One region of the Bacillus yunxiaonensis genome, then DNA from elsewhere that is predicted to be linked to it. Evidence: predicted binding sites of a transcription regulator. Region 1 holds the regulator's gene; each other region holds the start of a gene.

Region 1 (3,216 bases):
ATAGAGCATTTTCCTTTTTCATTACAAAAAATTTAAAAAGGAGTTACGAAATTGAAGAGACAATATTGGTGGGTTGTTGTTACATATATTTTGATGCAATTATCAGGTGTAATTGGAGGATGGATCCTTTTAAAAAGCGGGATATACAACAATGGAAACAGAACTTTCGAAGAAAAGGTACAATTAGCAACTGCACATTGGGGACTAATTAGCTTTTTTATCGCTCTTATTATTATCCTTCTGTTATTACGTAATGATACACAATCAGAAAAATGGGATCGGGAAAAGACAAACATTCCTGCTACAATAGGATGGATTATTTTAGGGGTTTTTCTTGCTTTATTTGCCCAAGTAATTGCCGGCACCATCGAAACACAAATTTTTAAAGTTAAAGCTGAATCTGAAAATACACAAAACATTATCGATATTATAAAAGCTGCTCCATTATTTATAATTGTTTCGTCTATATTTGCTCCTATTCTTGAAGAAATTGTATTTAGAAAGATTCTATTTGGAACACTATATAAACGATATAACTTCTTTATCGCAGCAATTGTGAGTTCACTTATATTTGCTTTAATTCATTTTGACCCTACACATTTATTAGTGTATATTTCCATGGGGCTTGTTTTTTCATTTTTATACGTAAAAACGAAACGGATTATTGTACCCATTATGGCTCATGTTATGATGAATACAAATGTTATGTTAATTACATTTGTACTACATCCCTATCTAGAAAAGGCTGAAAAATTGCAAGGATTTATCGGAGGATTTTAAACATGCGAAATTCACCATTTGTTATGGCAACTTTGTATTTTCTTCTCGGGTGTATTTTTACATACTTAGCAATTACAAGTGTTGAGGATACAATTTGGAACTTTTACACACTATTACTTTCTGTAATGGCAACGGTTGATTTTAGTTTGGCACTTCGCCTTATTTTTTCTAAACCGAAAAAAGGTAGTATGAAGAAATAATAAAAACGCAGGGAATTCCTGCGTTTTTATTGTGGATAATTTTTCAAAAAGTATACAAGCGTTTGTAATTCTACCGCTAAATCGATATGATGAATTCGAATGTGTTCTACTATATTTAACCTAGCAGGTGTAAAGTTTAAAACTCCTTGTATACTCGTGTGCGATAAGCGATCTGCTACAGCTTGTGCAACAGAAGCAGGTACTGTTAATATTGCCACTTTTATATCATCTGATAATTTTTCTTCTAATTCATCCAGGTGATATACTGGAATTCCTCCGATTTCTTTTCCAACTTTCTCTTCATCAACGTCAAATGCCATCTCAATTTTTGTGTTATTATTTTTCGTAAAATTGTAATGTAAGAAAGCTGTCCCTAAATTACCTACCCCTATTAGGGCTACACGCGTTACATCATCTTGGTCAAGTGTTTCGCGGAAAAACGACAATAAATAATTTACGTTATAGCCGTATCCCTTTTTCCCTAATGCCCCAAAGTATGAAAAATCTCTTCGAATTGTCGCAGAATCTACTTTCACCGCTTCACTTAATTCTGCAGATGATACGCGTTGCTTACCAGATAACGATAAGTTTTGGATAAATCGATAGTATAGAGGCAATCTTTTGGCAGTCGCCTGCGGAATTTTAGGCTGCTCCATGCAACCCCCTCCTCTCTTCCTATCTGTTCAAGTGATTGAAACATGTACGGAAGTTTAGCATTGAAAGTTTTCCTTGTATAATAGAGAGAGAACTTCTCTATTTATGTTCAACTATACACTATTTTTAGTATGATTGAGAAATATAATCATGGCAAAGTTAAGAAATTATTTGAGGTGAAAACATTGATTTTACTACAAGTGAATAACCTTTCCAAGTTGTACGCCGCTGAAGTGATTCTTTCAAACATTAAGTTAGAGGTACAGACGCGTGATCGCATTGCACTTGTCGGCCGTAACGGCGCTGGAAAGTCTACATTATTAAAGATTATTGCAGGAGAACTATCCCATGACAGTGGAGAAATTATCAAACCGAAAGATGTATCTATCGGTTACTTAGCACAGCACACTGGTCTTGAAACGTCATTAACCATTTGGGATGAAATGTTAACGGTATTTCTAGATTTGCAACACATGGAGAAAGAACTCCGAAGGCTAGAACAAGAAATGGGGAAAGAAGAAAATTTCACAAATGTCACTGCACATGAAAGATTGTTAGCAGAGTATGATCGTCTGCAATTAGATTATAAAAATAAAGGCGGCTACCAATACGAAGCTGATATTCGCTCTGTTTTAAGCGGACTCGGCTTTCCTCCTGAGACACACGGAGCAACAATCTCCACATTAAGCGGTGGACAAAAAACTCGTTTAGCTCTTGGCAAATTATTATTAACAAAACCAGATTTGCTTATTTTGGATGAGCCCACCAACCATTTAGATATCGATACATTAACATGGCTGGAACAATATTTACAAGGCTATCCTGGTGCTATTTTAATCGTTTCACACGATCGATACTTTCTAGATAAGCTCGTAACACAGGTGTATGAAATCTCTAATAAACAAAGTCGAAAATACACAGGGAACTACAGTAAGTATTTAGAACTTAAAGCAGCACTATACGAACAAGAGATAAAGCGTTACGAAAAACAGCAAGAAGAAGTCACAAAGTTACAAGACTTCATTCAAAAAAATATCGCCCGTGCATCCACAACAAAACGGGCACAAAGTCGCCAAAAACAATTAGATCGTATGGAGCTTATGACAAAACCACTCGGTGATGCAAAATCTGCTTCTTTCCATTTTGATATCGATAGGCAAAGCGGCAATGATGTACTACAAGTAAAAAATGTCACAATTGGTTATAATAATGAGCCAATCATTGAGCACATTCATTTCCAATTAACAAGAGGTGATAGTGTTGCCCTTGTCGGTCCAAATGGAATCGGAAAATCCACCTTATTAAAATCTCTTGTGGATAAACTTCATCCTTTAAACGGCAGTATTTCATTCGGCTCAAACGTTTCTATTGGATATTATGACCAAGAACAAGCAAACTTAACATCATCGAAACGTGTATTGGATGAGCTTTGGGATGATTACCCGCTGCAACCAGAAAAAGAAATCCGCACAGTACTTGGAAACTTTTTATTTTCTGGTGATGATGTTTTAAAGCCAGTCTCTTCTTTAAGTGGTGGACAAAAAGCACGTTTAGCCCTTGCGAAACTTATGATGCAAAAATC
Region 2 (3,216 bases), on a different contig from region 1:
TAGAAGGTAAAGCCATTGCCTTTTTCCTCGCGCTCCAGTATTTCCTTGGCGAGAATTTCGTACTGGTTGTAAATCTCCGGGAGGTCCTTCTCAGTGAGGGCATATGGTTCACTTGGATCGCAGATGACGGGTTCCATTGAGAGTTTATCGAAACCAAGGTCTGCGATATGAAAAATGTCATTAGTAAAATCGACATTGTTGCGAGTGTAGGTTCCACGTACGTAGTATTCTTTGTCTCCACGCTTTTCGATGAATTCCTGGAATTTCGGAACGATATAATCGTAGCTTCCTTTTCCAGTGACTGTTTTGCGAAGGTGATCATGAACCTCTTTTCTTCCATCAAGACTTAGTACGACATTGTACATTTCCTCGTTCAAGAAATCGGTGACCTCATCGTTCAGCATCATGCCATTCGTAGTGAAGGTGAAGCGAAAAGTCTTTTTGTACTCTTTTTCTTTGCTTCTTGCGTAAGCGACAATCTGTTTGACAACCTTCCATGCCATGAGTGGTTCTCCACCGAAGAAGTCGACGTCGAGGTTTCGATGATGACCAGAGTTTTCCAATAGGTAATCAATAGCTCTTTGTCCAACCTCATAGCTCATGATTGCTCTGTTTCCGTTGTATTTTCCCTGGCTGGCGAAGCAGTATTCGCATGATAGGTTACAGGTATGCGCGACATTGAGACAAAGTGCCTTTACATAAGTTTGACGATTTCTCAAATCAATCGAGAGGTCCTTAAATTCATCCTCAGTAAAGAGTTGTCCATCATTTTTTAGCTCTTCGACATCCGCCATTGTTTCTCGAATGTCCCCCTCGGAGATGTTAGAATCATGTTTGTACTTTTCTAGCATCATTGTCACGATTTCTTCCGCAGGAGTATTCTCGTAAAGCGCGATGATTTCATAGGCGAGGTCGTCGACAACATGCACCGATCCACTATAGGTATCGAGCACGATGTTATATCCATTTAATTTATATTGATGAATCATACTTAATAATCAAACTCCTTTTATTCATAAAGTAAAACTCCATCAGTGAGTTTTTACTCTCCAGTGATGGTTAGTTGAATTGAGTGGGAAATTATTGTTCTCGAATAGTGGGAAAAAATGGCCGCCCATCTGTAAGCAGTTGGGCGGTACATTTCTTATTTCCTATCTGTTCATTGTGTTTTCACACTTCTGATTGGCAACTCCGCAAGACGTTTTACAAGCTGATTGGCAAGATGTTTGGCATGCACCGCATCCACCGTGCTTTACAGTATCCGTCAGTTTACGAGTGCTCAGTGTTACGATTCTTTTCATAACGTATAACTCCTTTTTAAAATGTTTTTTGAAGAAATAAGAGTTAAATATTGTGAAGTATTTCACATTTAGAGGTAGTAATTGTGAATAATTTCACAATAATGATTAAACCTTGTGAATCCTTTCACATTAATTCCAATAATAATTTTAACAACACTATGGATTCACGTCAATCATTCCTGATGTCTCGATACTGTGGAACAGCCATTTGATTTCGCTTCTACTTTTCCTTCATCACCATTTAAAGAGTTTCGAGAAAGCGAAACGTTCGCATGTAATTATGATTTAGGATTCCCTATTATAATAGTAAATCCGTCCTTTCTTAAGATAGCCGAAGGTATTATCTTAAGAAAAGACGGATTTTTTTGCATCTATCTTTGAATATTTATGTGTTTTGCTATTATGGAACCTGTGTGTCGTATTTCCGTTGTAATTCTTTCAACTCCTTCACCAAATTCTCTCCAATCGTAGGAGCAAGTTTGTCGTATATAGGTGATAGTGTCTTTTCCCACTCTTTGCGTTGTTCGTCGTTTAATTCATGAATTTGAATTGATGAGTTTTGTTTAATGAGTTCAAGCTGTTCTGTGTTCATTTGAATGGATTGTTGATCATTCCAAGCAGTTGTTTCTTCCATTGCTTCCATTAATATTTGCTTTGTTTTTTTCGTTTGTTTGTCCCAGGTTTTTTGATTCATCATGACAGCATATCCTAAATACCCATGGTTAGTAATTGTCAAATAGTTTTGAACGTTATAGAATTTTTTAGAGTAGATATTTGAAATGGTATTTTCTTCGCCATCAACTTTTCCTGATTCAATTAATTGATATGTAGAGTTAAATGAATCAGGATATGTGTGAACTTTTAACAAATCAAATTGGGATTTGATTACATCACTTTGCATGATGCGAAAAGATTGTCCCTTTATATCTTCGGGTGTATAAATGGGTCCTTTATTTGAAGTGATTTGTTTAAAGCCGTTAGACCAGTGGGCAAGCCCTTTTATTCCATCTTTTTGTAAGGATTGAAGTAATTGGTCCCCAATTTTTCCGTTTAAGCCTTCCTGTAAGGCTTCATAACTTGAAAAAGCAAATGGCAAATCAAGTACGCCCCATCCAGAGGAGAATGCTCCAAGTTTTGATGTAGAGGGAGCAATAATTTGTACTTGCCCAGATTGTAAAGCATGAAATTCTTCTATATCAGAATATAAGCTTCCGTTAGGGAAGACCTCTATTTTTATTTTACCATTTGATTTTTCATCAACGAGTTCAGCAAATTTGTTGGCAGCACGTCCTTTTGGTGTGTTTTCTGCTACAACATGGCTAAATTTAAAGACGATTTGGTCTTTTAGTCCTTCTTGGTCATCATCATATGAGAGTTTATTTTGAGAAAAATAACCTTGATATTTAATAAATAAAGTGCTTGCAATTAAAGTGATGAAAAGGAGTATAAAAGTAGCTGCTTTTTTCATCTTAGTCCTCCTTTTGAGGTCGTTATTGTAAGCATACCGAGAAGATTTCTATTCGTAAAGATGCTTTTAGAGGGAAGGAGGACCAAAAGTGAGAAAATTACCGATCCGGTGGAAAATTACGATTCTTTCTTATGCGGTAGTTATATTTTCACTTATGATCGGCGGAGGAATTATAATCGCAAATATTCAACAAAAAGAAGAAAAAGAATTAAGAATTAGATCTATGAATACAGCGCGAACGGTAGCAGAAATGTCAGATGTAAAGAGGGCTCTTCAAGAAGCAAATGGATGGATTACATTAAATTCTGTTATTGAAAAGATCAGAGTAATTAATGAAACAGATTATATTGTAGTTATGAATATGGAACGAATTCGATATTCGCATCCCGTGAAAGAAATGATCGGGAAACCTTCCAAAGGAGCGGATGAAGAACCAGCATTTGCAGA
Region 3 (3,216 bases), on a different contig from region 1:
CTTTGAAGGTATTGCAGGTATAGCGTTTCTCCTTACAGCACTTTTTATCGGTCCTAATGAGCAGCTTATTATCGTTTGGACCTTATTATCACTTCTTTTCATTGTTACAATTACAGACCTTCTCTATATGGTAATTCCAAATCGGATCTTATTCTTTTTTGCAGGGCTATTTGTAATAGAGCGTTTTTTTATCTCACCTTCACTATGGTGGGATGGACTATTAGGAGCAGCAGTTATGTTTGTACTCTTATATATCATTCAGGTAATTTGTCCAGCGGGTATTGGCGGCGGTGATGTAAAACTGCTCATTTTACTTGGATTTGTAGTTGGGACAAAAACGATATTACTATCACTTTGTTTTTCTTCATTGTTTGGTATTTGCTTTTTTACTATTTCTATTGCTTTTCGATGCATGACTTATAAAGAACCGCTTCCTTTTGCGCCGTTTATTGCATTTGGAACAATATGTGCATACAGTATGTATGTGTAGAGGAGGGGATGAAATGAATGTATATATGGATGATCAAAGACCTTGCCCAGCAGGTTTTATGTTAGCGACAACGGTCGAACAGACGCTGGAGCTCATTCGGAATAATAAAGTACATACGTTATCGCTTGATTATAATATGGGATTGCGGCAGAGAAATGGGTTGTATTTTATAGATGCCTTTTGTAAGGAAGGATTACATGTCAAGGAAATTCATCTTCATACAAATGATACGATAGGACAATATTATATGTTAAATCGGATACAAAAAGGAAAGGTGTCCGGAGAAATTTCTTCATCTATTATAATCAAATGTGTTGGAAGTTATTAAAAAATCTGCATTCCAAATTTCTTGGAATGCAGATTTTTGATGCTATCCCGCCCAAACGGTCGATAAGAAGTAAGGCAAGGAAGAGAGTCAAACCGTCTGTAAGGGTCCGATTGGTTCAACTAACCTTCTGGGAAAAAGACGCTCCCAGAAGGAAGTTTCACTTTATTTTACATGCGCTGGCAATGGAATAATTTCTTCAGTTTGTTCAGAAGCGATTTCTGGTTTTGTAGATTTTGTTTCACTTTTTGTTTTAGTCAAATAATGATAAACCATACCAACAAATACAGATCCACCAACTATGTTACCGATTGTAACTGGAATTAAGTTATGAATTGCACCCGCAAAAGAAACTGTATCAGGATGTGGAACAAGTAAGGCAATTGAAAATATTGATAGATTTGCGATGCTATGTTCATATCCTGACAAGAAGAAAGTAAATACAGTAAATAATATCATAAGTATTTTAGCTGTATCTCCTTTTACTTGAGATGGAAGGAAACATGCAAGACAAACAAGCCAGTTACATAAAATAGCTTTGAAAAATAAGTGCATTGTTGATGCGCCCATCTTTATTGTGGCAACTTCATTTAATAAGTGATTGTGACTTATTGTTTCAAAAATACCAGTTGCATAAAAGAGTAATGCGAAAAATACTGCCCCTACTAAGTTACCTACATAACAAGCACCCCAGTTACGCAATGTATCACCAATTGTTGTCTCTTTTCGCAAAGTTGCGACTGTGAAATACATTGTATTTCCTGTAAATAATTCAGCTCCACCATATATAATTAAAATAAGTGCAATTCCAAAAAACATAGAGAATGCTAAATATGTTGCGGGTGAGTGTGCATCATGAAAGAAATTTCCTAATTTAAAACATAGTACAATAACAAAGCCCATATAGATACCAGCTAGCGCTGCTCGAAGAAAATATTGCATTGGATTGTTATTTAACATTTTAGTTTTTTTCTTTGCAAGCTGTACTAGGTAATCTACTCCTTGTTCTAGCATAAATCATTACGCTCCTTCAATACATCGATTATAAATACTCTTTATATGGATAAGGTACACGTATTTGTTCTTACTTTCAATAAGTTTGTTCAATGTTTCACAAAAAGGACATTATTTTTGAGAAACATTGAACAATGTATTCTTCAAAAATTGAGAAACTTCACCTATTTTTGAAGAAAAAAGAAAAAGCGCTGAAATTACAGCGCTTTTTCGTTATATTTTTTCGAACCTTGTTGTACATTTGGTGTTGTTTCTTTTGATAAGAACCAACCACCTGCACCAATTGCAAGCAATACAATCCAAAATGTAATTTTCCAAGTAGCTGATTCTGGGAATCCATGTGGAATCACGCCTAATGCGGGATGAGCTAACGTATGAACTGCTAATTTCACACCAACCCAGCCTACAATCATAAATGCAGCAGTTTCCAACCCAGGTTTACGTTTCAGTAAGTTTACGAAAGCAGATGCAGCAAAGCGCATAATGATTAATCCAATCATACCACCTGCGAAAATAACGAAAAACTGTGCTGTATCGAGGCTACCAATCGTACCAAGATTTGTTTCCGGTAATGTCACAGCTAATGCAACAGCTGCTAAAATAGAGTCAACAGCAAACGCAATATCAGCAACCTCTACTTTAAATACAGTTAACCAAAAGTTTTCTTGTTTTTTCGTCGTTACTTCTTCAGTGTTTTCTGAAGGTGTATTCTTCTTCACATAAGTTTTTACAAGATGGTTACCAGCAATAAACATTAAATAGACAGCACCAATCGCTTGTACTTGCCATACATCGACAAGAAATGAAATCATAAACAGCGATCCGAAGCGAAATACAAAGGCTCCTGCAAGCCCATAAAATAAAGCTTTTTTACGTTTTTCTTCCGGTAAATGCTTTACCATAATTGCAAGGACAAGCGCGTTATCTGCTGCTAAAATTCCCTCCAAAACAACTAAAATAAGTAATACCCAACCATACTCCAATAATAAAGATAGATCCATTTACATTCTCCTCCCGTTTGTATATGTGCTAAACAAAAGAAGAAAATTCCCCATTGTTTAGCTTCCCCAAATAAGCTCTATCAACGGAGAAGGAATTTAGAAAAGAATGCAAAAAAGACCTCTGCCGTTGATAGGCAAAGGTCTTGCTAGACATATGTAATAAGATATGCCAACAAAGCCGGAGGAACACAGTTCCACGTAATGACGACTTTGTTTCAGAGAATATTTTCTCTGACGCTACTCCCCTTTGGAAATATGCTGTTACTTATAATATACGAGAGCTGTTAATGTTTGTCAACCCGTTAAAAGGTCTTCGTTCGGATATTTAATTTTTGTACGCTTTCTACGAGCAAAGGAAAAGGCGAATGTAAGAGGCCCTATTTTTC
Region 4 (3,216 bases), on a different contig from region 1:
TTCTACCTTTACATCATTCATATGTTGACGTAAATAATGCGTTACTGTATCAACATATCCAAGCTTCACCATTCCAGGATCTGTCACAATAAATGCGCGTGAAATGTTCGGCATTTTCGCTAAATATTGCGTTGCATGTTTTTCAAAATAAATTTTTGGTGGCAGCTTGAACCACTGCATATTCTTTTTTCTGTTTGCAAGTCTTTTTATATTCAGTAAATGTGTTGCCGTTACGTTTTGAGAAATAGAGTTCTTTCCGTATGATCCGCATCCAAGTGTAAGTGATGGAATAAAAGCATTATATACATCACCAATTCCGCCGTGTGCTGACGGAGCATTTACAATAAGACGACATGCTTTCATACGTAAACCAAACTGTTTTTGTACTTCTGTATTTGTAGAGTGAATGACTGCAGAATGTCCTAAACCGCCAAGTTCTAACATATTTTCACAATGCTGCAGTCCTTCTTCTAATGAATTGGCTTTTATACAAGCTAATACTGGACTTAATTTTTCACGGGATAACGGATAAGCTGCGCCGACTCCTTTAATTTCAGCTACAAGCATCTTTGTGTCTTCAGGTACTGTAATCCCAACTAAAGCTGCAATATAATGAGCGGATTTCCCTACGATATCGCTATTTACTGCACATGTATTTTCATTAATAACAAGTTTCTCTAATTTTTTTCGTTCTTCTGCTGTTACAAAGTAACAATTGTTCGCTATCATTTCTTGTTTCACGTCATTATAGATTTCTTTGTCTACAATAATCGCTTGTTCAGAAGCACAAATCATACCATTATCAAATGTTTTCGATAAAATTACATCATTTACAGCTCGTTTTACATGTGCTGATTTTTCGATATAACAAGGAACGTTACCAGGTCCTACCCCTAAAGCTGGTTTACCAGTTGAATATGCTGATTTCACCATTCCTGCGCCTCCTGTTGCTAGAACAAGTGCTACCCCTTCATGATTCATAAGTTGCTTTGTCGCTTCAACAGAAGGTCTTTCAATCCATTGAATGCAATTCTCTGGTGCTCCTGCTTTTACTGCAGCATCGCGCACTGTTTTAGCAGCTGCAATAGAACATTGCTGCGCTGAAGGATGGAATGCAAAAATAATTGGGTTTCTCGTTTTCATCGCAATGATTGCTTTAAACATCGTTGTTGAAGTTGGGTTTGTTACTGGCGTTACTCCTGCAACTACACCAACCGGCTCTGCAATTTCTATAACTTCCTCATGTGGATCCTCACGAATAACTCCCACTGTTTTATCGTTTTTTATACTATTCCAAATATATTCAGTTGCGAAAATATTCTTGATACACTTGTCTTCATACACACCGCGCCCTGTTTCTTCAACAGCCATTTTTGCTAGTGGCATATGTTGATCTACACCAGCAAGTGCCATTTCATGTACAATGTTGTCAATTTGTTCCTGTGTAAATCCTTCCAATGCTTGTAAAGCTTTTTGACCGTTCTTTACTAACGCCTCAATCATCTCTGTTACTTCTTGCATTTCATTTACAACTTTCTCTTTGACTGCCATGTAATTTCCTCCTATTCTGCTGTTGGGCAAAAAACGTCCTTAAGGGTCTAAATTTGTCCCTGATAGCTAAAAAAATAGAACTACCTTTTCTACATGAATTTCATTGTTTGTGAAACATTTCACATAAATATGTGTAAAGTATCTTGTTTCATGTTCTTACTATACACGAGATATTTTTATTTGTGTGTGTCTAATTTGTGAAATGTTTCACAAATTTAAGTTATAAGAAACAAGCACTACTTCATTCAGTAGTGCTTGTTCCATTATGCTAATGCTCGTGCTAAATCTTCAATTAAATCTTCTCCGTCTTCAATTCCAACTGAGATACGAATTAATGTATCTGTAATTCCTAGTTCTGCACGGCGCTCTACTGGAATAGAAGCATGTGTCATTTGAGAAGGAATTGAAATTAAGCTTTCTACTGCACCTAGACTTTCAGCAAGTGTAAAGTATTGTACTTTCTCAAGGACAGCATTTAATGTTTCTTTACTATCTACATCAAATGAAATAATTGCGCCATAGCCATTTGCTTGCTCTGCTGCTAAGTCATGATTATAGTGACTGCTAAGTCCTGGATAGTACACTTTGTTTACTTTCGGATGATTTTGTAAGAACTCAGCAATTGCACGAGCATTTGCTTCATGCTCCTCCATGCGTACTCCTAACGTTTTTAAACCACGTAGTAATAAGAAGCTATCTTGTGGTCCTAAAATACCACCAGTTGAATTTTGTACGAAATGAAGCTCCTCTGCTAATTCTGCACTATTTACAGCTACTACTCCAGCGACAACATCACTATGACCACCTAAATATTTTGTTGCACTATGAAGTACAATATCTGCACCAAGGGAGATTGGTGTTTGCCAATACGGTGTCATAAATGTATTATCAACAATTGTTAATAAGCCTTGTTCTCTAGCCAGTGCTGCAATTTGTTTAATATCTGTAATTTTTAAAAGCGGATTCGTCGGTGTTTCTACATAAATTGCTTTTGTATTTGGAAGAATTGCTTCTTTTACCGTTTCTAAGTTTGTTGTATCAACAAATGTATGTTCAATTCCAAAGCGATTTAATACTTTTGACATGACACGGTATGTTCCGCCGTATACATCATCTGTTAAAACAACATGATCCCCTTTAGAGAAAAGCATCATCACTGCTGTAATTGCTGCCATACCTGATCCAAATGCAAATCCTGCATGACCATTTTCAAGAACAGCAATTGTTTCTTCAAGGGCTGCACGAGTTGGATTTCCCGTACGTGAATATTCGTACCCTTTATGATTCCCTACACCTTCTTGTTTGTACGTACTCGTTTGATAAATTGGTACTGTTACAGCTCCAGTTGAAGGTTCTCCGATATGAATACCATGAATTAATTTCGTTTTTTTTCTCATTTTTATTCCCATCCTTTGTATATGTCCTTACTCAAATAGCGTTCACTGCTATCTGGAAAAATTGTTACAATATTTGTACCTGGCTTTGCTTTCTCTGCTTCTAATAAACTTGCGTGAAGCGCTGCACCCGAAGAACTACCAACAAGAAGTCCTTCTTTTTGTGCCAATTGTTTCACACGTGAGAATGCATCACGATCTGAAATCGTATGAACGGCATCAAAATATGATGGATTCAGAAACGGTGGTATAAATTCAAGTCCTATTCCTT

What was found. Region 1 encodes Rex, which represses fermentation and respiration genes when NADH is low (regulators of the CRP and FNR family bind a similar motif). Its sites were predicted from a motif close to TTGTGAAATATTTCACAA; they were not measured.
Region 2: the regulator Rex is predicted to act here: its motif matches at 1,352-1,369, upstream of scfA (six-cysteine ranthipeptide SCIFF).
Region 3: the regulator Rex is predicted to act here: its motif matches at 1,915-1,932, upstream of WAX78_RS12615 (formate/nitrite transporter family protein).
Region 4: the regulator Rex is predicted to act here: its motif matches at 1,747-1,764, upstream of adhE (bifunctional acetaldehyde-CoA/alcohol dehydrogenase).

What each region holds. Positions count from the first base shown of each region.
Region 1 is NZ_JBAWSV010000018.1:4,155-7,370, reverse strand. It holds gene WAX78_RS24915 (CPBP family intramembrane glutamic endopeptidase) at 52-780, shown strand; gene WAX78_RS24910 (YdiK family protein) at 783-980, shown strand; gene WAX78_RS24905 (redox-sensing transcriptional repressor Rex) at 1,007-1,636, opposite strand; gene WAX78_RS24900 (ABC-F family ATP-binding cassette domain-containing protein) at 1,820-3,216, shown strand, end outside.
Region 2 is NZ_JBAWSV010000013.1:21,646-24,861, forward strand. It holds gene scfB (thioether cross-link-forming SCIFF peptide maturase) at 1-989, opposite strand, end outside; gene scfA (six-cysteine ranthipeptide SCIFF) at 1,152-1,301, opposite strand; gene WAX78_RS23660 (TRAP transporter substrate-binding protein) at 1,702-2,769, opposite strand; gene WAX78_RS23665 (sensor histidine kinase) at 2,858-3,216, shown strand, end outside.
Region 3 is NZ_JBAWSV010000004.1:101,066-104,281, forward strand. It holds gene WAX78_RS12605 (prepilin peptidase) at 1-490, shown strand, start outside; gene WAX78_RS12610 (cyclic-phosphate processing receiver domain-containing protein) at 504-818, shown strand; gene WAX78_RS12615 (formate/nitrite transporter family protein) at 981-1,829, opposite strand; gene WAX78_RS12620 (TerC family protein) at 2,027-2,830, opposite strand; partial or broken gene WAX78_RS12625 (potassium transporter TrkG) at 3,206-3,216, opposite strand, start outside.
Region 4 is NZ_JBAWSV010000002.1:359,413-362,628, forward strand. It holds gene adhE (bifunctional acetaldehyde-CoA/alcohol dehydrogenase) at 1-1,551, opposite strand, end outside; gene WAX78_RS07980 (bifunctional cystathionine gamma-lyase/homocysteine desulfhydrase) at 1,815-2,948, opposite strand; gene WAX78_RS07985 (O-acetylserine dependent cystathionine beta-synthase) at 2,951-3,216, opposite strand, start outside.